DNA from 3 places in the Shewanella sp. Isolate7 genome. Region 2 is predicted to be linked to each of the others. Evidence: predicted binding sites of a transcription regulator. Region 2 holds the regulator's gene; each other region holds the start of a gene.
What was found. Region 2 encodes sigma-54, which starts transcription at its own class of promoters, with help from an activator protein. Its sites were predicted from a motif close to GTTGGCACGNNNNTNGNNT; they were not measured.

Region 1 (5,272 bases), on a different contig from region 2:
CAACAAATACAAAGGGCGCGATGAGCGAACCGGCACTGATCCCTGTGATCACTGTGTAATCCTGCAACTGCTGGCTGTCGTACAGACCATTGATAATGCCGGCTCCGAAAGCCCCATTAGCACCGCCACCCGACAGCGCGAGAATATTCAACCTGTCACCCTGGACCTTAAGGGGGGTAGATCCATCCTGGGCATTAAAGAGAAAGTCCGAGGCATCATCCCCCCAAACCCGATAGGGTTCGTCGGCCTGATGCTGAGTCTCGGCCGCCAGGGTCACGGTACGATAGTTTTCTTTAGTGACGCGAGTTTCCAGCGTATGCGTTGAGCTGCACGCCGCGAGAAACAGAGTCAAAAATACAGTAATGGGTAGACGCCTCATGACGCACTCCTCTTCACAATCTTGTTTGGATTATTCCGGTTAACGACGAACAGACAGACCAAGTTCGCCACGCTAGTTGATTGCCCCTATTGCCATTCATTGACAGGCAGGGCACTCTCTATTGGCGACAGTTTAATCAACTAACAGGATCTGCATTAATCCCATTTGCAGGATCTCGCCCTACAAAGCTAGGTAGGAAGCAAGGTGGAATCCTTGCTCGCAGATTCAGACTGTTTTTAGGGGGAGTGGTATTGAAGTTGAGGGTTGGCTTTTAGCTTTTAATTGAATTTATGGGGTGTATTTGAAGGCCTTAGCTTCATCGTAACCCATTGCCTACGGTGGTGAAGAGTTAAGGACATTCTCGCATCCATGGGCGGCAGCCGCGGTAGGCAATCGATAACTTTGAATCTGCTAATGCCAGATACAAAAAAACCCGGCCATCTGCATGGTCGGGGTTTCGGGCTAATCGGCTGCACCTAAAAGGTGCGGGCCAAATTAAGCGTCTTTCGAGGCGCGGCTGGCACGCTTACGATCGTTCTCGGTCAGGTGACGCTTACGCACGCGGATGCTCAGCGGAGTCACTTCTACCAATTCGTCGTCATCGATGAACTCGAGCGCCTGCTCAAGGGTCATCTGAATGTGCGGTGTCAGTACCTGAGCTTCGTCGGTACCCGAGGCACGCATGTTAGTCAGCTGCTTACCTTTCAGACAGTTAACCGTTAGGTCGTTAGCGCGAGAGTGGATACCCACTACCTGGCCTTCATAAACCTCGGCGGCGTGACCGATCATCAGACGACCACGGTCTTGCAGACCGAACAGGGCGAAGGTCAATGCCTTACCGGTAGCGTTAGAGATCAACACACCGTTTTGACGCTGACCGATCTCACCGCCCTTCACTGGACCATAATGGTCGAATGAGTGGTAGATAAGACCCGTACCTGAGGTGGCTGTCATGAATTCGGTTTGGAAACCGATCAGGCCACGACTAGGAATGATGAAGTCGATACGGATACGACCCTTGCCATCTGGCTGCATGTCACGCATGTCAGCTTTACGGGTACCAAGCTTCTCGATAACCGCACCTTGATGCTCTTCTTCAACGTCTACGGTTAGAGTTTCGTATGGCTCGCACTTCTCGCCGTCGATCTCTTTAACGATAACTTCTGGACGTGATACGGCCAGCTCGTAGCCTTCACGACGCATGTTTTCGATCAGGATAGACAGGTGAAGCTCACCACGGCCTGATACGCGGAAACGGTCTGGGCTCTCGGTCTCTTCGACGCGCAGTGCTACGTTGTGCACCAGCTCCTGTTGCAGACGCTCAAGGATGTTACGCGAGGTCACATACTTACCTTCTTTACCCGCGAACGGAGAGGTGTTTACCTGGAAGGTCATGGTCAGTGTTGGCTCGTCAACAGACAGAGGTGGCAAGGCTTCGGCGTTGCCCACGGCACAGATGGTGTCAGAGATCTTCAGCTCGCCCAGACCGGTAATGGCCACGATGTCGCCGGCATTTGCCTCCTCAACTTCGTGACGGTCCAGACCCATGTAGCCGAGTACCTGGCCGATCTTGCCATTACGTGTAGTACCATCGGCCGCCACTACGGTAACCTGCTGGTTAACCTTAACGCTACCGCGCTTGATACGGCCTACACCGATAACGCCCACGTAAGAGTTGTAGTCCAGCTGAGAGATCTGCATCTGGAAAGCACCTTCGGCATCGGCATCAGGTGAAGACACCTTCTCGACGATAGTCTCGAACAGTGGCGTCATGTCGGTGCCAGTCTCTTCAGGATCTAGGGTAGCAAAGCCGTTCAGTGCAGAGGCATAAACGATTGGGAAGTCCAGTTGCTCGTCGGTAGCACCCAGGTTGTCGAACAGATCGAATACCTGATCGATAACCCAATCAGGGCGAGCGCCTGGACGGTCGATCTTATTGATCACTACGATAGGCTTAAGGCCCTGAGCGAAGGCTTTCTTAGTCACGAAACGTGTCTGTGGCATTGGACCATCGACCGCATCAACTAGCAGTAGCACACAGTCAACCATAGAAAGTACACGCTCAACCTCGCCACCGAAGTCGGCGTGGCCAGGGGTATCAACGATGTTGATACGGTAGTCGTTCCACTTGATGGCAGTATTCTTCGCCAGAATCGTGATTCCACGTTCCTTTTCAAGATCGTTGGAATCCATCACCCGCTCAGCGGCCTCTCCTCGAGTCTCAAGGGTTCCAGACTGTGCCAGCAGCTTATCAACCAGGGTCGTCTTACCATGGTCAACGTGTGCAATAATGGCGATGTTACGTAAATTCTCTAACACGGATAAACCTCTTACCATCGAAAAAATAGGGTATTGATAACAGCCCTAATAATAGCTGTTGCAATAAAAAACGTGCCATTCTACTCTAGCGAGGGGCTCTCGCACAGGATTATTTTTTAGTCAGCTATGAATAGTCATGTTTATATTGGTGCGCACCATCTTGGTGAGCGCACCATTAAGAGGCAACCAATGCACCTTTATGGTGCAATGCCGAGATTCCCGCCACCCGCCTGCTTTATCGTTCCCATAAAAATCAATACCTTAAACTTTTGGCATGAGTCTCGCTTTACTCATGCCAGAACCGCGTTGGTCGCAACGCTGAATGATATAAGAAGGGCATCCCCTCTACTCTACTCGGAGACTTTAGAATGTCAGTTGAATCAGTTTTACAACAACTAGAAGAACTTGAAGTTAAGTTTGTTGATTTGCGTTTTACCGATACTAAAGGTAAAGAGCAGCACGTATCTATTCCTACTCATCAGGTTGATGCCGATTTCTTTGAAGACGGTAAAATGTTCGACGGTTCATCTATTGCTGGTTGGAAGGGCATTAACGAGTCAGACATGGTACTGATGCCTGACCCAACAACCTTCGTTCTTGATCCATTCACCGAAGAAACCACTGCCCTGATCCGCTGTGACATTCTTGAGCCAGGCACTATGACTGGTTACGACCGCGACCCACGCTCTATCGCTAAGAAAGCCGAAGAGTACCTGATCTCTACCGGCATCGCCGATACCGTACTCATTGGCCCTGAGCCAGAGTTCTTCCTGTTTGACGACGTTAAGTTCGGCACCGACATGTCTGGCTGTTTCGTTAAGCTAGACGCCAAAGAAGCGGCTTGGAACTCAGGCACTCACTACGAAGACGGCAACACAGGTCACCGTCCATTCGTGAAAGGCGGTTACTTCCCAGTAGCACCGGTTGACTCTTCACAAGATCTCCGTAGCGCCATGTGTCTAGTACTGGAAGAGATGGGTCAGGTAGTTGAGGCTCACCACCACGAGGTGGCGACTGCCGGTCAGAACGAGATCGCGACTCGCTTCAACAAGCTGACTGAAAAAGCCGACGAAATCCAAATCCTTAAGTATGTGGTTCACAACATGGCCCACGCTTACGGTAAGACTGCGACCTTCATGCCTAAGCCAATCGTTGGCGACAACGGTAGCGGCATGCACGTTCACCAATCACTGGCTAAAGACGGTGTTAACCTCTTCTCTGGTGACAAGTATGCGGGTCTGAGTGAAACTGCACTTTACTACATCGGCGGTATCATCAAGCACGCTCGCGCGCTGAACGCCTTCACGAACCCAAGCACCAACTCATACAAGCGTCTTGTGCCTCACTTCGAAGCGCCAGTGATGCTGGCCTACTCGGCACGTAACCGCTCTGCGTCTATCCGTATCCCAGTAGTACCAAGCCCTAAGGCTCGTCGTATCGAGACTCGCTTCCCAGATCCAACGGCTAACCCATACCTGGCGTTCGCTGCACTGCTGATGGCTGGTCTTGACGGTATCCAGAACAAGATCCACCCAGGCGAAGCCATGGACAAGGATCTATACGATCTGCCAGCCGAAGAAGCGGCCGAGATCCCACAGGTTGCGACTTCGCTGGAAAATGCGCTGGAGAACCTGGATGCAGACCGTGAGTTCCTGACTAAGGGCGGCGTATTCTCTGATGACTTCATCGATTCTTATATCGCCCTGAAGACAGCAGAAGCTGAAACCGTTTCTCGCACCACTCACCCAGCTGAGTTCGAGCTTTACTACAGCCTGTAATCCTTGCCTGTAAGTCCGCTTATAGCTTGAAGAAGCCGCCGCTTAGGCGGCTTTTTTATGTCTGTTAATCAGAGAGCTAAGCCTAATTTAAGCGCCTGACGACGGGCATAAAATTGATTTATCTTTATGGCCAAACTGCTATCATGATCACGCCGAATCACTTACCTTAGAATCCCATTATGTCTAGCCGCGATCCCTTCCAGTCTTACACCTGGCACAGCGATATTTTTAGCTGTCAGAGCAATGATATCAGCAGCTTCTCTGCCCGCCTGGCCGAGCAGGCGAGTCGCCTTGGGCTACAGGCACGCAAGCTGGGCGATGCTGGGCCACATCCGCTGGAGCTGTATCAATCACCGGCGCAGAAGGCAGATCAGCCCTCTATCCTAATCAGCGCAGGTTTCCATGGCGAGGAGGCCGCCGGCCCCTGGGGACTGCTCTACTTCCTCAACGAACTGGAGCCTGAACTATTTAGCCAGATCAACCTCAGCCTGCTGCCTCTGGTAAATCCTACCGGTTTCAAGCGCGGCCACAGGTTCAACAAGCTGGGACAGAACCCTAATCGCGGCTTCGTGTTAGAAAACGGCCGCGGCGTCAGCAATCAAGACACCTCGAGTGAGGGCGAGATCCTACTGGCCCACTCTCAGCTGCTGGCCGCCGCCAGTAAAGATGGCATCCTCACCTGCCACGAAGATGTGCTGCTAACAGACACCTACATCTACTCCTTCGAGGCCAACCAGCACCCCGGCCAATTCAGCCGCGAGCTACGTGACGCCCTGGGGCACTATTTCCCTATCCC
Region 2 (14,721 bases):
AAATCCGGCCACATAGGTAACAAGATCTCGGCCACCCTGGCCAGCACTGGCACCCCCGCCTTCTTCGTCCACCCCGGCGAGGCCAGTCACGGAGACCTGGGCGTCCTGAGCGAGAACGATATCGTGCTCGCCATCTCCAACTCGGGTGAGGCCAGCGAAATTTTAACCCTGATGCCGGTGATCAAGCGCATGGGATTGCCGGTCATCGCGGTAACGGGTAAACCCGAATCCAACATGGCCAAACACGCCATAGTCCACCTGTGTATCGAGGTACCGGAAGAGGCTTGTCCGCTGGGACTGGCACCAACTTCCAGCACCACGGCCACCCTGGTCATGGGCGATGCCCTGGCGGTGGCCCTGCTTCAGGCTCGTGGCTTTACCAAAGATGATTTCGCCCTATCCCACCCAGGCGGTAGCCTGGGCCGCAAGCTGTTGCTCAAGGTGAGCGATGTGATGCACAAGGGCGACGAGCTGCCACTGGTTAGCGAAGATATCTGCATCACAGAGGCCCTGTATGAGATCTCCAAGAAGGGGCTGGGCATGACTGCTGTGGTCAATAACCAGGGGCTGCTGGTCGGCATCTTCACCGATGGCGATCTGCGCCGGGTGATCGACGCTGAGATCAACCTGCGCAAGACCTCGATTTCAGAGGTGATGACCCATGGCTGCGTCACCGTCAGCGACGGTATCTTAGCCGCCCAGGCACTCAAGGTGATGGACGAGAAAGAGATCAACGGCCTGATCGTCACCGACGATCAACAAAGACCGATTGGCGCACTCAACATGCTGGACATGGTTAAGGCGGGGGTGATCTAACATGGCACATCAAGGTTTCTACGGTCCCATCAGCGACGAAGTCTGGCTGAAAGCGAAACAGATCAAGCTGTTGATCTGCGACGTCGACGGCGTCTTCTCCGACGGCCTGGTCTATATGAGTAACTCGGGCGATGAGCTCAAGACCTTCCATACCCGCGACGGCTATGGCGTCCGCTCTCTGCTGACCAGCGACATTCCCGTGGCCATCATCACGGGGCGCAAGTCACAGATAGTGGAAGATCGCATGACGGCACTGGGCATCACCCACATCTACCAGGGTGTCGACAACAAGCTAGAGCCCTACCAGGAGCTGCTAAGCCTCTATAAGGTCACGCCAGAGGAAGTTGCCTACATAGGTGATGACATGGTGGACCTGCCTGTGATGGAGAAGGTGGGCCTGTCTGTCTGCGTGGCCGACGGTCACCCCTATGTGCGCCAACACGCCGACATGGTCACCCATATCAAGGGCGGTCATGGCGCCCTGCGTGAACTGACGGATCTTATTCTGCTGAGTCAGGATAAGTTTGCCTCGGCCCACGGAATGAGCATATGAACAGAGTCACCCTGGCGATCATCGCCTTCTTCGGCACCGCACTGCTGCTCTATTGGCAGGTGCAGTCGAAAAAGGGCAACGAAGATCTAGCCCTCAAAAACGTCGATCGTCCCGACTATATCGTCCGGGATCTCAAGAGCGTGCAATACAATGATGAGGGTGGCATCAACAGCCGGGTATCGGCCAGCCACATGGAACACTATGCCGAGCGCAACCTGACCTACTTTACCCAGCCCATCTATCTGGTCTATCCCGACAACGGCGATGCCCAGTGGCGCCTGAGGTCCACCAAGGGCACGCTGGACAAAAATAGCGGACGGGTCACCCTGGAAAATAATGTTATCATTGATGCCATTAGCCCAGAAGAACCGATTCAGACCATAGAGACCACCTATCTGGAGCTGGATCTCAATACTATGATTATGACATCCGACAGAAGCATTCGGGTCACAGGGCAAGATTTCCTCATTACCGGGGAAGGCTTATATGCCGATCTCAACGCACAAAATATACGACTGACGAGTCAGGTAGAAGGAACATATGAAACTAAATAGCCTTATTCTTGCTGGCCTGCTGTCCCTGGTCAGTATTGGCGCCCACGCCGAGGTAAACGACCTGCTGCAAGAGGTTAAGATCTCTGCCGCCAGCCAGGAAGCCGACATCAAGAACAACCAGATCATCTTCCACGGTCCGGTAGAAGTCACACAAGGCTCAATCAAGATTTTGGCCAGTAAGCTGCGCGCCTTCAGCAAAGAGAAGAATAGCGGCAAGATCCTCATCGCCACCGGCAACCCAGCCACCTACTCTCAGGTGATGGAAGATGGCCGCCCAGCATCTGCCAGTGCCAAGGAGATACGCTACGAGCTTTCCAGCCGCACCCTGACACTGATCGGCGACGCCACCCTGGAACAGGAAGGCAGCCAGGTCACAGGTTCGCAGATCCGCTACAACATAGAGCAGCAACAGCTGATCGCCGAGAGCAGCGGCAAAGACAGAGTGATCACCATCATTCAGCCTGAGAACTATCAGGAGCAGATCCAGCCAGAACAGAAACCCGAACAGCCCAAACAGGAAAAGCAATGACACACCTAACCTTGAAGGCGGAGAACCTCGCCAAGAGCTATAAGAGTCGTGCCGTTGTCCAAGACGTGAGCCTCACGGTCAAGACCGGGCAGATCGTCGGCCTGCTGGGGCCAAACGGCGCCGGCAAGACCACCACCTTCTACATGGTCGTCGGATTGGTGCAGAGCGACAAGGGCCGCATCTTTATCGACGATGACGACCTGACGCTGGATCCCATGCACCTGCGCGCCCGCAAGGGCATAGGTTATCTGCCTCAGGAAGCCAGCATCTTTCGTAAGCTCTCGGTACGCGACAACATCATGGCCGTACTGCAGACCCGCAGCGATCTGAACAACGACGGCCGCGAAGAGGAACTGGAACACCTGCTGGAAGAGTTCCATATCACCCACATCCGTGACAGCCACGGCATGGCACTCTCAGGTGGTGAACGTCGCCGGGTAGAGATCGCCAGGGCGCTGGCCGCCAACCCTAAGTTTATTCTTCTCGACGAGCCTTTCGCCGGGGTCGATCCCATCTCGGTCATCGACATCAAGAAGATCATCGAGCAGCTTAAGAATCGTGGCCTGGGGGTGTTGATCACCGACCATAATGTGCGCGAAACACTAGATGTCTGTGAGAAAGCCTATATCGTCAGCCATGGTAATCTGATCGCCGAAGGCACACCCGCCGAAATCTTAGACAACCAGCAAGTACGAGCAGTGTACTTAGGTGAACAATTCAAGCTATAGTTAATCTTATAACGGGGCCACACAGAAAAACCTATCTTAGATTGTGGCCTTAGCGACTATTCGATATATTTGTCCGGCACATATAGCCAGAGCTTTCTCATTTTATAATTAGAAACAAGGGAATAGCAGTACGATGAAAGCGTCACTTCAGCTCAAAATGGGTCAGCATCTCACCATGACGCCCCAGCTACAACAGGCCATTCGTCTGTTGCAGTTGTCGTCATTAGAGTTGCAGCAGGAGATCCAGCAGGCATTAGAATCTAACCCGCTACTGGAGTTGGACGAAGAGCAGGAGAGCGCCAATGTCGAGCTGCAAGATGATACCGTCAGCGACAACTTCGATAACAAGTACGACGACAAGATAGAGCTGGATTCGAGCCAGGATAATTCAGGTGTCGAGACCTCTGACGCCCTGACCCAGGACTCCATGCCAGACGAGCTGCCGGTCGATACCACCTGGGACGAGGTCTATACCGCCTCGCCCAACTCCAGCTCGGGCGCCATGCGTGACGACGACATGCCTTTTCAGGGTGAAACCAGCGAAGGCCTGTATGAACACCTTGAGTGGCAGAAGAACCTGACCCCCTTTTCCGATAACGATCTGGCCATCGCCACCGCCATCATAGATGCCATCGACGAGCGTGGTTACCTGACCCAGACCTGTGAAGATATTCTCGAAGCCATGGGCGATCCTGAGATCGAACTCGACGAGGTCGAGGCTGTACTCAAGCGGGTACAACACTTCGATCCCATCGGCGTGGCGGCGAGGGATCTCAGCGAATGCCTGACGATTCAGCTCGCCCAATACAGCGACGACACGCCGCACATCGCCAACGCCCGCATGCTGATCAAGGAACATCTGGATCTCATCGCCGGCCGCGACTTCCGTCTGTTGATGCGCAAGACCAAGCTCAAAGAAGATGACCTAAGGGATGCCATCGCCCTGATCCAGACACTCAATCCCCGTCCCGGTCTCGCCATCACCGCCAGCCGCGACGAGTATGTGATCCCGGATGTGACCGTCACCAAGAAGAAGGGGCGCTGGGTGGTCGAGCTTAATCCCGACAGCATGCCCAAGATCAACGTCAATCAGCAGTATGCCGCCATGGCGCGCAGCACCAAGAGCCAGGCGGATGGCCAGTTTATTCGTGGCCACCTGCAGGAAGCCAAATGGTTCCTTAAGAGCCTGGAGAGCCGCAACGAGACCCTGCTCAAGGTGACCAACTGTATCGTCGACTTCCAACAAGGCTTCTTCGAATTTGGTGAAGAGGCGATGAAGCCCATGGTACTGAACGACATTGCCGAGGCGGTGGAGATGCACGAGTCCACCATCTCACGTGTGACCACACAAAAATATATGCATACCCCGAGAGGGATCTTCGAACTCAAATACTTCTTCTCCAGTCACGTCGGTACCGACGATGGCGGAGAGTGCTCTTCAACAGCAATACGCGCCTTCATCAAGAAGCTGGTTGCTGCGGAAAACCAGAAAAAGCCATTGAGCGACAGCAAGATGGCTCAACTCTTGGCCGAACAGGGTATCAAGGTAGCTAGACGCACCATTGCCAAGTATCGCGAAGCGATGCTGATACCGCCGTCGAATCAGCGCAAGAGCTTATAAAACAAACCTGGAAACTGGAGGACTATCTTTATGCAAATAAACCTGACTGGGCACCATATCGAGATCACCCAATCTCTACGAAGCTACATCGAAGAGAAATTCACAAAGCTTGAACGTCATTTCGATCAGATCAATAATGTGCACGTTGTATTAAATGTCGAAAAGTTGCAACAGAAGGTTGAGGCAAAGTTACATCTCCGCGGCGGAGAAGTGTTCGCAACATCCGAACATGCGGACATGTATGCCGCGATAGACTCCCTGATTGACAAACTCGATCGTCAGGTCATTAAACACAAAGAGAAGCTTACTAAACATTAACGATGGAACTGAGTACCATCCTGCGGCCGGAGTGCACCACCTGCGCCACTCCGGGCAGTAAGAAAAAGGTACTGGAGCTTATCAGCGACTTAGCCGCTGTCCAGTACCCTACCCTCTCCTCTCAAGAAATTTTTGAAAGCCTTCTGGCTCGAGAGAAAATGGGCAGCACAGGTATAGGCAATGGTATCGCGATTCCTCACGGGCGGCTGACCAACATAGATCAACCCGTGGCCGTACTGGTGAAATGTGCTGAACCAATCGCATTCGATGCCATTGACAATCAGCCCGTCGATATCCTTTTTGCATTATTAGTGCCCGCAGATCAATGCGAGCAACATCTTAGCACCCTGGCCGCCATGGCCGAGAAGCTCAATGATAAGGCGATCATTAAGCAGCTAAGAAAGACCCAAGATGAATCCGAACTCTATCAGGTGATCACCCAATGAAATTGGTTTTGGTATCAGGACGCTCAGGATCGGGAAAATCCGTCGCGCTTAGGGTCTTAGAAGATCTAGGCTATTACTGTGTCGATAATCTGCCACTGCAGATGATGGAGTCCCTGCTGGAGCAGCTCAAGGGACGCAACGATCTCGTGGCCATCAGTGTCGACGTGCGCAATATGCCGAGCGAAGAGATCCAGCTGGAAAAGCAGCTGGCCAAGCTTCCCAAAGATACCGAAATCTTAAGTTTCTTCCTGAACTCCAGCGACAGCGTGCTGCTCAAGCGCTATAGCGAGACCCGCAGACTACACCCGCTGTCACGCTCTAAGGTCTCCCTCAAGGAGGCGATACAGCTCGAAGGTAAGTTACTGGATCCCATCGCTAAACTGGTGGATCACTACATAGATACCTCCAACCTCAACATCTATGAGCTAAGCGACAAGGTTCGCGAGATCCTGCTTGGCACTGTGGATAAAGAGTTGGTGATCAACTTCGAATCTTTCGGCTTTAAATATGGCATGCCAAGCGAAGCCGACTTCATGTTCGACGTACGCTTCCTGCCCAACCCCCACTGGGAGCCGGAGCTGAGGCCCTTAACCGGCCTGGACGAGCCTGTGCAGCAATTTCTCAGTCAGCAGCCACTGGTCAACAAGTTCATCTGGCAGATCGAAAACCTGCTGGAGACCTGGTTGCCTCACCTCGAGCGCAACAACCGCAGCTACCTCACCATCGCCATCGGCTGCACCGGCGGTCAGCACAGGTCTGTCTATGTGACCGACCAGCTCGCCAAGCTGTTTAACAAGGGGCAGCATAAGGTACAGGCTCGCCACAGAGAGCTAAAGCATGACTAAGTTGGCTCGCCAGCTGACCATCTGTAACAAACTGGGGCTACACGCCAGGGCGGCGACCAAGCTGGCGGTACTCGCCGCCAAGTTCGACGCCGAGGTCACCCTAATTCAGGGCGATAAACAGGCCTCCGCCGCCAGCGTACTCGGCCTCCTGATGCTCGAGACCGGCATGGGCAAAACCATCACCATCACCAGCGAAGGCAAAGATGCCCAGGCGGCCCTAGATGCCATCAGCGCCCTTATTGACGCCAAATTCGATGAGGCCGTATAATCGGCTCGCTTTCCGGTACCAGCTTAATTTCGTCCTATACTTATCATAGACTTACAAGCCTACCGCCCATGCCGTTCAATCAACTGCCAAAGGAGGAGCTATGCCGATCGAAGTGTTAGATAGTGAGACCACAGATCAACGCCTTAATCAGCTGACTCAAGCCTTAGGCAGTGGCATGTTTGTCCATGTGCGCAGCATGCTGCACGACATGGCCGCCTCCGATATCGCATTCATCCTGGAATCTTCGCCGCCGCGCACCCGTCAGGTGCTCTGGCAGCTGATCGACCAGCAGCACACGGGGGAGATCCTCGACGAGCTGGGTGAAGAGCTCAAAGATACCCTGATCACCCAGATGAGTCCCGAGCGGGTCGCCAAGGCGGCCGAAGGCATGGATACCGACGATCTGGCCTACATACTGCGTAGCCTGCCCGACAGCGTCTTCAATCAGGTGTTGCAGTCGATGACGGCGCAAGACAGGGCCAGGGTGGAGCAGGCGCTCTCCTATCCGGAAGATACCGCCGGCAGTATCATGAACACAGATACCGTGACAGTGCGGCCCGATGTCACCATAGATGTGATTCTGCGTTACCTGAGGATCCGCGGCGAGCTGCCCGATGCCACAGATACCCTGTATGTGGTGGACAAGCGCGACAGCCTGCTGGGCGGCGTACGCATTACCGACCTGCTCACCTGCGATCCTAATGCCTCGGTGCGAGAGATCATGAACGACGATCTCGAGGGGATCCCCGTGGCCATGGACGACGGCGAAGTCGCCCAGTTGTTCGAACGCCATGACTGGGTCTCGGCGCCCGTGGTGGAAGAGGAAACCAATCGTCTGCTGGGCCGTATCACCATCGACGATATCGTCGACGTGATCCGTGAGGACGCCGAACACTCCATGATGGGGATGGCGGGTATGGATGACGATACCGATACCTTCGGCCCTGTGGTCAAGAGCACCCTGAGGCGCTCCCTCTGGCTGACCATCAACCTGTTTGCCGCGCTGCTGGCCGCCTCGGTCAGCAACATGTTCGAGAACACCCTGGAGCAGTTTGCCACCATCGCCATCTTGATGACCATAGTACCCAGCATGGGCGGCGTGGCGGGCAACCAGACCCTGGCCCTGGTGATACGCGGTATCGCCCTGGGACAGATAGGTCAGAGTAACTCCCGCTGGCTGATCGGCAAGGAGCTGGCTATCGGCTTTCTCAACGGCCTGCTCTGGTCCTTGCTGGTGTTTGCGGCCATCTGGCTATGGAAGGGCGATATCGCCCTGGGCGGACTGATCGGCGGCGCCATGCTGATCAACATGACGGTGGCCGGTCTGGCTGGCGCCTGCATTCCCCTGCTGCTGAAGAAGTTTAATATTGATCCCGCGCTGGCCGGCGGCATGGTGCTCACCACAGTCACAGATGTGATTGGCCTGTTCGCCTTCCTCGGCCTCGCCACCCTGTTCCTGCTGAATTGATTCTCGAGTGCATCCCAAAGCCCAATCGGATGCGCTTGAATTTCAATGTTAACGACATCTTTTTCACGCTAGGATAGGTAGAGTCACCGGCGAGAGAAAAGCCATGCAAAATACTCAAATACTCATCATAGAAGATAATGCCGATGTCGCCGGCGTCCTGGGAGACTACCTGGAAGCCCAGGGGGCTCAGGTGGATTACGCCAGCAACGGCGAACTCGGCCTGCGCCTCGCGACCGAGGGACACTTCGACGCCATAGTACTGGATCTCATGCTGCCCAAGATGGACGGCTATGCCGTGGCCAAGGCCCTGAGAGAGCAAGGCTCCAGCGTCCCAATCCTGATGCTGACGGCGCTGGACGACAAACAGGATCTGCTGCAAGGCTTTCACAGCGGCGCCGACGATTACCTGACCAAGCCCTTCGATCTCGATGAACTGCATGTGCGCCTGCTGGCATTAATCAAACGCCAGCTGGGACGGGTCGCTCAAGGCTGCCAGCAGTGTGGGCCGCTCACCCTCAACATCGCCGAGCATACCGCCTACCGCGATGGCAAGAAACTGCAGCTGACTCCCAGTGGTTACCAGATCCTGCACCTGCTGATCTCCCGCGCCCCCAATGTGGTGAAGCGGGAGGAGATAGTGCAGCATCTGTGGGGGGAAGAGCCTCCCAACAGCGATATCCTGCGCAGCCACATGTACCAGCTGAGAAACCAGGTGGATAAACCCTTCGACACCCCCATCATACTGACAGTGCCTAAGATAGGCTTTCGGTTAGACGTGAATCAATAGAGGCCCAACAGGTGCGAAAAACCGCCAAGAGTATGACTCGTAAACTCAGTTTCTACTTCGGGAGCATCGCCCTCCTGGTGGCCGCGATCCTCTATATCTTGAGTATCATCATCCTCTACTGGGTCGAAGATGAACTCAACCGCCGCACCCTGGAGCAGATCGCCCCCAGTGCTCAGACGGCGTTCGAACAGGGCGCCATGTCGCCGCTGGTCTTAAGCACCACGATCGTTGCCTACAATGATCCGGACACCCTACCCAAGGAATATCAAACCATTGCCGATCTCCCCATCGGCTTTCTCGATGAGCTACACGACACCTTCAAGGAAGATATCTTCATCTATCGCAGCCAATATGACGACACCAAGGCAACCCATCCCCTGATTCTGGTGATGGATGCCGAGAAGGTAGAGCTGAGCCGTGACGAATGGAACAACATCAGCCTGGTTATCTTGGCGGTCACCCTGATGTTGTTTGCCCTGTTCGGCTTTGCCATCACCATGCTCACCCGTAGGCTTATCGCTCCTATCCGGGCCATCAGCGAGCAGCTCGAGGGCTCGGAGGGCAACCAGAGCTTTCAAGTCTCCAAGGACGCCACCCTGGAGTTTCATGCCCTCACCGCCAGCCTCAATCACTATCAGCAGCAGATCGCCCAGCTGATCCGCCGCGAACGGGCCTTCTCTCGCTATGCCAGTCATGAACTCAGGACGCCGCTGACCATTATTCAGGGCGCCAGCCGTCTGCTCGAGCAGGAAGGCAATCCGGAGTTTCAACAGCGACAACGCGGGCGCATCGCCAAGGCCGCCAGCAATATGCAGCAGATCATCGATGCACTGCTGAGCCTGGTAAAACAGGAAAAAGGACTGAGCTCGCCCGAGCTCAGACCCCTACAGGAGAAGGAACTCAAGCAGATCCTGGCCGAGGTCGCCCCCCTGGCAAGCCAGAAACAGATCCAGCTAACGCTACAACTCGATGCCAGTCCGCAGATAGCCCCCAGCGAGCCTGTGCTACGCATGTTGCTGGTCAACTTGCTTAATAACGCCATCAACGCCAGCGATAGCGGCCACATCAGCATCAGCGTCGATGAAAAAGGGATCTCGGTACAAGATCAGGGCCATGGCATGAGCAGTAGCGACACCCGCCCCCAGGGCCATGGCCTGGGGCTGGAGATCGTCGAGGCCCTGTGTCAGCGTTATCAATGGCGTTTTAGCCTCAACAATAGCGATACCGGTTGCATCGCCAGGTTGCACTTCCCTGCAGCAATTGATGCACGCTAATGGTGCAAAATAATGGTGCAACATAGGCGCTAAGCCAGGTTCTAGCACGCCCCAACCCCGAGTTTCTGTCTGTCATCTAATTGGCATAAGTTTCGCTTATCCTAGGGCCTGTTTATCTTTCGCGTTCATTTTTGCAGCATTCTGTATCGATTTTATACAAGGCAGAGCGATTGTAATGTAGTGTGCTACATCAATGAGCGATAACGCAGTAGAAAAATGATACAGACGCTGCCCGCAGGGTTCGTCTTGAGCACGTTCAACTCTTTGTTACTCGGCTTTTATATAGAATAACTATACTTCAAGCCTCATGCCGCGATTTGAACGTGCTCAATTAGAACAAAAATTGTTCTCAAAAGGTCAACAGGCCCTAGCGCGGTCACGCACTCAGGAGGCTTTCCCTTGTACAGGCTTGAGACACAAAGACACACCAGAGACAAAGACGCGTTTTGGCAGCCGCAATTCGACGGCGAGCCAAATCATCAAGATCAGTATTACCCGCACCACCTGGGCGGTCATTCGCAGTCGCGCGCGATCCATGACAGCCTAAGTGCGCTAGCCAGCGAAGCGACAGACCAGAGCCGACAACGTCAGCTCAGCCTGAATCGTGAGATTGTCGCCCTGGTCGCGGAGCAGGCCAGGCTATCGCTCAACTAAGACGACTTAACTAGGGCTTATCGCCTGATGCGACTCATATAAGGGCGACTCATGTCAGAGCGTCCAGGTTCGAGCGACTAGGTTCGAGTGGCCAGGTTCGAGCGTCCAGGTTCGAGCGTCCAGGTTCGAGTGGCCAGGTTCGAGCGCCCCAGTTCGAGGAACAGTACTCGCGAACCAGGCGACAAGGGAGTCTAACCCCTTAAAGAATCAAGAGGCCGCTAACGGGAGCGCGGCGTGATATTGGAGAGGCTATCGAAGAATCTCTGTCTCTGCTTCTCGGCATCGAAGCGGCGCACTATCTGCCACTCCTGATACAGGGCTATTGCAAACCCTACGACCACTACCAACAAGCATCCGGCTCCCAGGTAAGTGATGATGTTTACGGCGACATCTGCTCCTGCAGAACTACTGGCGCTGCCAAAACCTATCATACACAAGCCCTTCACATAGTCTCTGGGTGACCACAAGTCACCTTCGACCTCAGGGTAGCGATGAAAAATGAAACAAGCCTTAAGCCAGCCTGCCCTCCATGAGTAGCGCCGGTTAGTAGATGCTAACTCACTGAAGTAATTTGAGTTATGGCAAGCAGCTAAATTGCGACAAAGTGTATCTCTGCGCGATTAACACAAGGGGGCGACTACTGGGTCATGATCACCAAGAACTGACTCTGCAAGGCTGGCTTATCCTGTCTGCCATACTTGATCAGCAGATCTGCCTTACCATCCAGATTTAGATCTTCGCTACTCAGCATGTCGCCATCTTTAGGCAGGGCGATCTTCAGGCTCTCTCTGCGAGCAAAGAGCGCCCCCTTGGCGTTGCCCAGAAACAGATCCAGCTCCTCTTCACCATCGGAGAGCAGCAAGTCCTGACGTCTATCGCCATTGATATCCGCCAACCTGACTACGGGCGAGCCACTCTGCCCCGAGGTCAGGCTGAAACTCAACTCCACCGACTTGCTCATGTTCGGCTTAGCAGCGAAGCGCCCCTTATCATCCATGGTAAACAGGTGCACATCCTGATCGATACTCCCCGACACCAGAGCGCCGATGATCTGCGACAGACCTATATCGAAGCCAGACACCAGCACCTCACTGCGGCCATCGAGGTCGATATCCACCAGCTCGAAACCCGTCAGGGTGCCATCACCGCGGATCACGCTCTGGGGCTGTTTGCCGAAAGTCACCCCATTCTCGCCCTGCTCCCCCAGGTAGATCTCATAGTCGTTAACCCTATCGAGCACGCCCGAACTCTTGGTATAGCGCACCACCATATCCACTATCTCATCGCCGTCGACGTCTTGCAGGGCCTCCACCTTACGGTAGACAAGATCGCTCTGATCCAGCGCCTCGCCATAGGCATCGCGTCTGTCCCACCAGTCCAGGCCACTGATCGCCTGGCTCACGGGCTGAAACCTGGGATAGCTCTCAAACTGACCATCACTATGCTGGGCATAGATCTCCAGCTCCCCCTCACCAACCTTGATGATATCGTCGCGCCCATCGCGATCCATGTCGGCAAAATAGAGCTTGGTCTCGCTGTAGCGGGCGCCGTCGCGATACAGCAGCACCTTAGGCTGAATCGCCAGGGTCTGAATCTTCCAGCCGTCGTCCTGGCTGAGGAAGAGCTGCGTCTGCTCAAACTGGCCCAGGATGAAGTCGTCACGGCCATCCCGGTTGAGCTCCCTAACAAACTCGCCGCGCGCAATAAACTCGATGCGAGGCTTTAGCACCAGCGGGGCAACATCAAACAAGGGCTCTAGTACCAGCCCCTGCTCCTTAACCCTGAGCACCGAGAGTTGAGCGCGCGACATAAAATAGACCGACTGCAGCGCATCAGCCTGCTGTGAATTGCCCAGCTGTGGCTTGGCACTCACATCATAGCGATAGAGATCGGCGGCGAGGGGCAGCTTGTGCAGCAGCTGATACTGGCCAGTATCAGTGTCTAGGCCATAGACGGCGAGCCACTTGGTCTGGCGATCATCTACGCCGATCACCAGCAGCTCCTTGTTGGCATCGCCAAGCAGGTTCAGGCTCTCCAGCGGGTGGGTCAGTTTAAAACCGGTATCGATTGTTTGGGACACGAAGGCCAGCGGCGCAACCTTATCGGCCCAGGCCTGCATGGCGCAGAGGAGCGTCAGGCTTGCGATGAGCCAAGGCGCGAGTGCACGAGTTGCCAGTTTTTTCACAGATCATTTCCCTATGTGAAGCCAAGTGGGTTCTAATCTATCGATTCCCGGCAAAAAAGAAAGTTCAGTTAATGACTTGTTACAAACAAAAACAGTCCGCGAGTCAGAACGGGATTTGCCTGACTATTCTGGCTTGGGCTTCCATGCACGAGTCATCTCCCGTCGCCCTAGCGCCCCCGGATGGGGCTTCACCCTGAATCCGGCGGCCTTCAAGTTACGCTTAAATTGACCGTTGGCACAATAGCTGACCAGCATCCCCCCCGGCATCATCATAGGATAGAGCCGGTCGAAGTTATCCTGAGTCCACAACTCTGGCTGCTTGCTCGGCGCAAAGCCATCGTAGAACACCAGGTTTATCGATTCACTCGGCAATGCCAGGCTATCCCAGGAGGCATGGATCTTATGCAGTACGAAGCCGGGAAACAGGGTGACATCCTCGCCCCAGGGCGCGCTGTGCAGGCGATCGAACAGATCCTGCAGCGCAGGCGCTAGATGTTCCTTATAGTTCAGCTGGGCGATCACATCATTGGGGACTGGATAGGCCTCGACCGTCACGAAGCGGATCGGCCTGGTGAGTTTATCCGGCTTACCGTCTGCACCTAGCACCTGCTTGAGTGTGAGCATGGCATTCATGCCCGAGCCGAACCCCAACTCGAGAATGTTCACCCGCTCGAAGGCGGGATCCAGCGCGGCAAGGCCCGACTGAATGTAGACGTGTTCAGACTCGCTGATGGCACCATTGTGGGCATGGTAACTGTCGTCAAACAGGCTGCTCATCAGGGTGTGGGAACCATCTTTGGTCATCTGCACATGGATCTTGTTCATTCTCGGGCTCGTCAAAAAGTGTTTACTGGCGCCGATTGTACCTTAGACCTAGGGTCTGTTTATCTTTCAGGTTTAATTTTTGTTCGATCTAAACGCGTTTTGCTCAAGGCGCATGCTGTGCGGCATAGTTATTCTATGTAAATAGCAGGCAACAAAGGGCAAGGCGCGTTTAGATGAACCCTTCGGGCAGCTTTTGTAGGCCATTTCTACGGCGTTATCGCCCGCTCATGTAGAATAACTACACTATACGGACTCTTCCTTGTATAAATAACCTACAAAGCGCTGCAGAAACAAACAGGAAAGGTCAACAGACCCTAGGCTTCGCATGCAAGTGTTTCCCCTTAAGCGATTTAGCCAGACTATTGCCAAAACCAAAACCAAAACCAAAACCAAAACCAAAACCAGCCAAGAGTGATCCATCTCACAGCCAAGTAGCCGCAGTAATGGGAAAATCTGCGCCACTTTCGGTCGGGATTTTCCCGGTAACCCCATGCACAGCTAACTAATACCAATCACAGTAAACATGTGATCAGAAATAGCGCAGGAAAAACGCTTGAGAACAAAGCAGGATTTTTAGATAAGTAGTTATTCTACAATTAAAAATACTAATACCGTTATCGAGCGTTTTAACAAGCTAGAATGATCAATTGTTTATTACGATTGGTATAAACCGCCTTCACGCGCTCATCAAGGCCCGAAACCTCGAAGGGAAACCGAGTTAAGCGATGGCAAAGTCGTGCATGACACACAAGCCAATGCAACCCAAAGCAAGATAACACCTAGAGTCCCTATGCCCAGCCACACCCAAGTTAGCGCCAAAGGCAATGCCCTGGCGATCGTCTCATTTCTA
Region 3 (5,272 bases), on a different contig from region 2:
TTCGAGACCTATCGCTATGAGGATGAAGGTAGCGTCTACAATGATTATGAAATTGATTACTACGGCGGTTACTACCAGATGCTCACCGAGGATCTAGGCCTAGGCTTCAACGCCATGAAATACACTTATGGGGCTGGCGGCTACAGCGTCGAGTATTCAGTCAGTCTCGACTATAAGGCACTTAATCTGATGGTAAACTATGACCAAGATGTAGAAGCTTGGTACACAGAAGTTAACTATGGCTTCGACCTGTTTAACGACAGCCAATTGGTCGCCCATGCAGGCCTGTTTACCGATGCTGAAAACTATGGCTATCTCGACAAAGGAAAGGTTGCCGACAGCATCTATGATGTAGGACTGCGCTATCGCTACCCCCTACTGTCCCAGCTAGATCTCATGCTAGAGATCAGCTATCAGGAGTTCGAACACGACCACTATATGATAGGTCTCGCCTACAACTTCTAATCGTTAGGAATCAATCGAGAAAAATAAGCAAGAGATGGAGCGTCGATGGCGCTCCAGCTGCTTGGACTGCTAGCTGGCTACTGAAATGACTTCAAACAGCAATAAATTTCAGGCATAAAAAAACCTGCTATTAAGCAGGTTCTTATCTCTTCTAGAGAGGATTTGCATCAACAAGTTGGTACAGATGGCGAGACTTGAACTCGCACGGCCGTTAAGCCACTAGCACCTGAAGCTAGCGTGTCTACCAATTCCACCACATCTGCATCTTGTTAGTCTGATCTTACCGCTATTCTCACTAGGAGAGCAACTGATAATGGTACCGAAGGACGGACTTGAACCGTCACTCCCGAAGGAAACGGATTTTGAATCCGTCGTGTCTACCAATTCCACCACTCCGGCTCATCAATCAGACCTTACTCTCTGTCTCGAGTAAGTGAACGGAATTATACCTTTGCTTTTACTAATGGCAAGCCTTTTGCGACAGCTTTATTACCGACTGCCGATTTTTCATCCTAAGCGCCTAAAACTCGGCACAATCGGGCTATTCACACGGGGAAATTTTGCCACCAGGCTCACAAAATTCTCAAAACGATGACAAGGCGTTATCAAATTGACAGCATTAATTGATCGAGATCAGCATTTCTCATATCCATTCGCGCTAATTTAGCTTGGACAACGATATAAACAGCTACGAAAGAGGACTTCTCACATGGCATTTTGGTTAGATTTAATGTTTGGTAACCCCATTGGTCTGCTATCTATGATAGTTATCTTCACAACCATTGGCATAATGTCATACATCATGTGGTTGTTTATCTCGAAGTCGAAACCAGAATAGATAGGACCTCGAAGTCCAGAAAATCATATTTCTAATGCAAATGGGGGCTTATGCCCCCACTTTTTTATCTATCGTTCAGCGTTTCCCCCCCCAATTCCCCATAGGAGATCAGGCGGCGTGTTTACGACTGGGCACCACACTGTGAATGAAGTGGGGTCTGGCCTTAATAAGCAGCTGTAGCTGCTCGGGATTGGGTTCCCCCTGAGGCAGACGCAAGACCTGGCGATTGAGATGGGATCTAGCCTCCATGGCAATCTTAAAATCTGCGGTCGGGCCATGAATAGCGTATTGTTGCTTGTTACCCAGATACTGCAAGATGTTGGCCTCCAGCAGGCTCTGCACCGCCGCCTCATTTTCAGGCAGGGTCAGCACTGTCTCCCCTTGCAGGAAGAACTCTCTTAACAGGGCGCGCTCGGTCGGATCCAGCAGCCGCACCTTCTTCTCTATGGTCTCAGTGGTACGCTTGCCCTTGAGATGCTTGATCGCCTCATCGAGAAAATAGTTGGCCACCTGGGTCAGGAGATAGGCCGCGCCGATAATCAATCCCAGGCCGATGAAGTGGGCATATTGACTCACCAGCAGCTCTAGCCTCAGAGTCTGCATCAGGGAGGTGGGCGCAAAGAGTAAGGCGGCGCTGATCAGGGTCAGCCACAACATCAAATTGAAGATCACTTGCTTAGGACTCGTCTGTTTAAACAGCATCAGATTTAATTTTTCCATCTTGATACCTAGTGTCAAAAAACCTGCAGTAAGCAGAATAACTGCAAGTAAAATGCCAACCCGCAGAGCCACATAAAGACTTTACAAACATCATCTTGGCGACATTTTTATTCCTTTGCGCGAGCAGAACATAAGAATCAGGCTATGCTTAAAGCTATGTGATCTGGACAGCGCACCTAACGTCAATTGTCGGCCGTGCTTATGGTGCTTGGGATAAGCGATACCATAAATGGCAAACCACACAGCTCAGCTACTCAAGAGTCCCATCGGCAGAAAACTCACCCTGTCGATCATCCTCTTCAGCTCCTTAATCACCCTGCTCACCACGGGCTTCCAGCTGGTCAACGACTATCGCAGCGACGTCAATCGCATCACCCGCCAATTCGACAGCATAGAGAAGGTCAATCTGGACGTGCTGGCGGCCAGCATCTGGGTGATCGACGAGCGCCTGATCAACACCCAGATCGACGGCCTGATCCAGCTGCCTGACATCACCTACATAGAGATAAACGACGACAGCGGCCAACACTGGCAGGCGGGCACGGCAACCCCGGAAAACACCATAGAGCGCAGCTTTAAACTGGTCTATGGCTCAGGCAACGAAAACATAGACGTTGGTACCCTGTTAGTGCAGGCGGATCTGAGAGTGGTATATGAGAAACTGCTCGATCGCGCCATCATCATACTCCTCTCCAACGCCATCAAGACCTTCATCGTCGCCGGCTTCATCCTCTTCCTGGTGTGGTTTCTGGTCACCCGCCACCTGCATAAGCTCAGCGACTACAGCCAGAACATCAACCTGGACGGCGAGTTCGAGCCCCTGGTGTTCGTCAAGAACAGCCATAAGAATGACGAATTCTGGCTGGTTGCCAAGGCAATCAATGAGATGCAGCTGCAACTCAGGCGCTCCTTCGATGACATCAAGGCCTCCAAGCTGGAACTGCAAGAGGCCCTGGCGGATCGCGAGCGACTGCTGGAACTGGAACGCAGCTACAAGGATGAACTGGCGCGCCAGGTGAAGGAACGCACCCAGGAACTGGAGCAATCCCTGCTGGTGCTTAAACGCGCCCAACAGGTACTGGTCGAACAGGAGAAGATGGCAGCGCTCGGCGGCCTGGTATCTGGCGTAGCCCACGAGATCAACACCCCTATCGGCATCTGCCTCACTGCAGCCAGCACCCAGCTGATCCATATCGAGGAGCTGATCAAGTTGATCCATAGCGAAAACGCGACCCTGGAGGAGATCAATGCCATCCTGGAGGAGTATCAGCAAAGCTGTGAGTTGATCATCAGCAACATCACCCGCGCCAGCACCCTGATCCAGAAGTTCAAGACGATCGCCGCAGAGCAGAGCCTGGAAGACAAACGCAGCATCAACCTCAAACAGGGGCTAGAAGAGCACCATGAGTCGATGCATTTCATCTACGGCGACAAGCAGGCCGAGGTGGAATACCGGGTGGATCCCGACCTCAACATACTCACCAATCTCAGCCTGTTTAAGCAGATCGTCACCAACCTGGTGTCCAACGCCTATGCCCACGGCTTTAAGGATCGCAAGCAGGGGAAGATCAGGATAGACGCCGAGGTGGACGATGGCATGCTCAATATCCGTATTCAGGATGATGGGCCGGGGATCGGCAGCGAGGCCAGCAGTCATATCTTCGAGCCCTTCTATACCACCACTCGCTCGGAGGGCGGCACCGGCCTGGGACTCTCCGCCGCCTTCAACGCCGTTACCCTGCTCAAGGGCAACATTCGCTATCGCGACGACGGCGAATTAGGCGGCGCCTGTTTCGAGGTGAGCTTTCCGGTTGAGGTCCTCGACAGCCCAGCCATCGAGCTCAACCTCTCCAATCAATCAGGCATTTAACCGCTTAACTGTCAGTCCTTTAACTGCTTAGCCCTTTAACTGCTTAGCCCTTTAATTGCTTAGCCGTTAAGCGGCAGATCGCCATGATCACCTCTGTCGCCTTCACCATAGACTCCAGACAGATGAACTCATGCTTGCCATGGAAGTTGTGACCACCGGTAAACAGGTTAGGACAAGGCAGGCCCATATAGGAGAGACGACTGCCATCTGTGCCGCCGCGAATAGGCTTGATCTTCGGCGTGATCCCCAGCTCACCCATCGCCTGCTTGGCGATATCGACAATATGGGGATGCGGGATCAATTGATCGCGCATATTGTAATAGCTGTCTGTGATGCTAACCGTTAGCGAGCCCTGGAGCAGCTGGGCATTGCAGGCCTCGACCCGTTCGGTGAGCCAGCGCTTACGCTGCTCGAACTGATCCAGATCGAAATCGCGAATGATATAGGTAAGCTGCGCCTCTTCGGTAACCCCTTTCATCTCTGCTAGGTGGAAGAAACCGGCGTAGTCCTGACTGTTTTCTGGGGTATCGCCAAGGGGCATCTTGGCATGAAATCGCGCCGCCATGGTCTGGGCGTTCACCATGACACCATAGGCGGAGCCAGGATGGCAGTTGTTTCCCTTGGCCGTCACCACGGCCGTGGCGGCATTAAAGTTCTCGAACTCTAGGCCCCCTAGCTCGCCACCATCCACAGTATAGGCCCACTCGGCCTTGAAGGTTTCGAAGTCAAACTTATCGGCGCCGCGGCCTATTTCTTCATCGGGGGTGAAACAGAGATAGATATCGCCATGAAGGCTACCCGGCTCTTGCATCAGGGTCGATAGTGCGGTGACTATCTCGGCGATCCCCGCCTTATCGTCGGCGCCCAGCAGGCTTGTGCCATCCGTGGTGATCAACGTCTGTCCCAGATACTGAGCTAACTCGGGAAACTCCTTGGGAGAGAGCCGGTTCAGCTCACCAAGATGAATATCGCCGCCATCATAGTTCTCAATCAGTTGAGGGCGCACATTGGCGCCGCTAAAGTCCGGCGCCGTGTCCAGATGGGCGATAAAGCCGATAGGGGGAACCCCTTCGACCGTCGCGGGCACCAGGGCGGTCAGGTAACCCGTAGAAGATAGCGCCACCTGACTGAAGCCTAACTTGATCAGCTCCTCTCTGAGTTGATCCGCCAGCGCCAGCTGTCCCGGCGTACTGGGGCAACCTGCCTGACTCGCATCAGACTGAGTATCAAATTGCACATAGCGTAAGAATCGATTTAACAGAGCCTGCTTCATATTCAATCACCAGCAAAAAAAGTCGACTGAGTCTAACAAGTGACCCCAAGGTGACTTTAGACTTAAATCAAGTTTTTGGTGATTTACGCCTCAGGCCAGCAGGCGA

Region 1: a site for sigma-54 is predicted at 2,967-2,985, ahead of glnA (glutamate--ammonia ligase). Genes of this name have one in related genera too.
Region 3: a site for sigma-54 is predicted at 2,065-2,083, ahead of L1D47_RS13875 (superinfection exclusion B family protein). Genes of this name have one in related genera too.

The regions. Positions count from the first base shown of each region.
Region 1 covers NZ_JAKEVJ010000041.1:16,100-21,371, reverse strand. The annotation lists gene L1D47_RS11835 (patatin-like phospholipase family protein) at 1-379, opposite strand, end outside; gene typA (translational GTPase TypA) at 875-2,698, opposite strand; gene glnA (glutamate--ammonia ligase) at 3,067-4,476, shown strand; gene L1D47_RS11820 (M14 family metallocarboxypeptidase) at 4,656-5,272, shown strand, end outside.
Region 2 covers NZ_JAKEVJ010000003.1:56,942-71,662, reverse strand. The annotation lists gene L1D47_RS01410 (KpsF/GutQ family sugar-phosphate isomerase) at 1-816, shown strand, start outside; gene kdsC (3-deoxy-manno-octulosonate-8-phosphatase KdsC) at 818-1,369, shown strand; gene lptC (LPS export ABC transporter periplasmic protein LptC) at 1,366-1,923, shown strand; gene lptA (lipopolysaccharide transport periplasmic protein LptA) at 1,910-2,452, shown strand; gene lptB (LPS export ABC transporter ATP-binding protein) at 2,449-3,180, shown strand; gene L1D47_RS01385 (RNA polymerase factor sigma-54) at 3,314-4,801, shown strand; gene hpf (ribosome hibernation promoting factor) at 4,832-5,119, shown strand; gene ptsN (PTS IIA-like nitrogen regulatory protein PtsN) at 5,122-5,565, shown strand; gene rapZ (RNase adapter RapZ) at 5,562-6,410, shown strand; gene L1D47_RS01365 (HPr family phosphocarrier protein) at 6,403-6,678, shown strand; gene mgtE (magnesium transporter) at 6,779-8,146, shown strand; gene L1D47_RS01355 (response regulator transcription factor) at 8,250-8,933, shown strand; gene L1D47_RS01350 (HAMP domain-containing sensor histidine kinase) at 8,966-10,207, shown strand; gene L1D47_RS01345 (hypothetical protein) at 10,607-10,861, shown strand; gene L1D47_RS01340 (intracellular growth attenuator family protein) at 11,080-11,328, opposite strand; gene L1D47_RS01335 (VCBS repeat-containing protein) at 11,499-13,046, opposite strand; gene mnmD (tRNA (5-methylaminomethyl-2-thiouridine)(34)-methyltransferase MnmD) at 13,170-13,871, opposite strand; gene rarD (EamA family transporter RarD) at 14,662-14,721, shown strand, end outside.
Region 3 covers NZ_JAKEVJ010000052.1:20,778-26,049, reverse strand. The annotation lists gene L1D47_RS13895 (TorF family putative porin) at 1-465, shown strand, start outside; tRNA gene L1D47_RS13890 (tRNA-Leu) at 642-728, opposite strand; tRNA gene L1D47_RS13885 (tRNA-Leu) at 780-864, opposite strand; gene L1D47_RS13880 (DUF3149 domain-containing protein) at 1,175-1,303, shown strand; gene L1D47_RS13875 (superinfection exclusion B family protein) at 1,412-2,023, opposite strand; gene L1D47_RS13870 (ATP-binding protein) at 2,253-3,893, shown strand; gene pepT (peptidase T) at 3,937-5,166, opposite strand.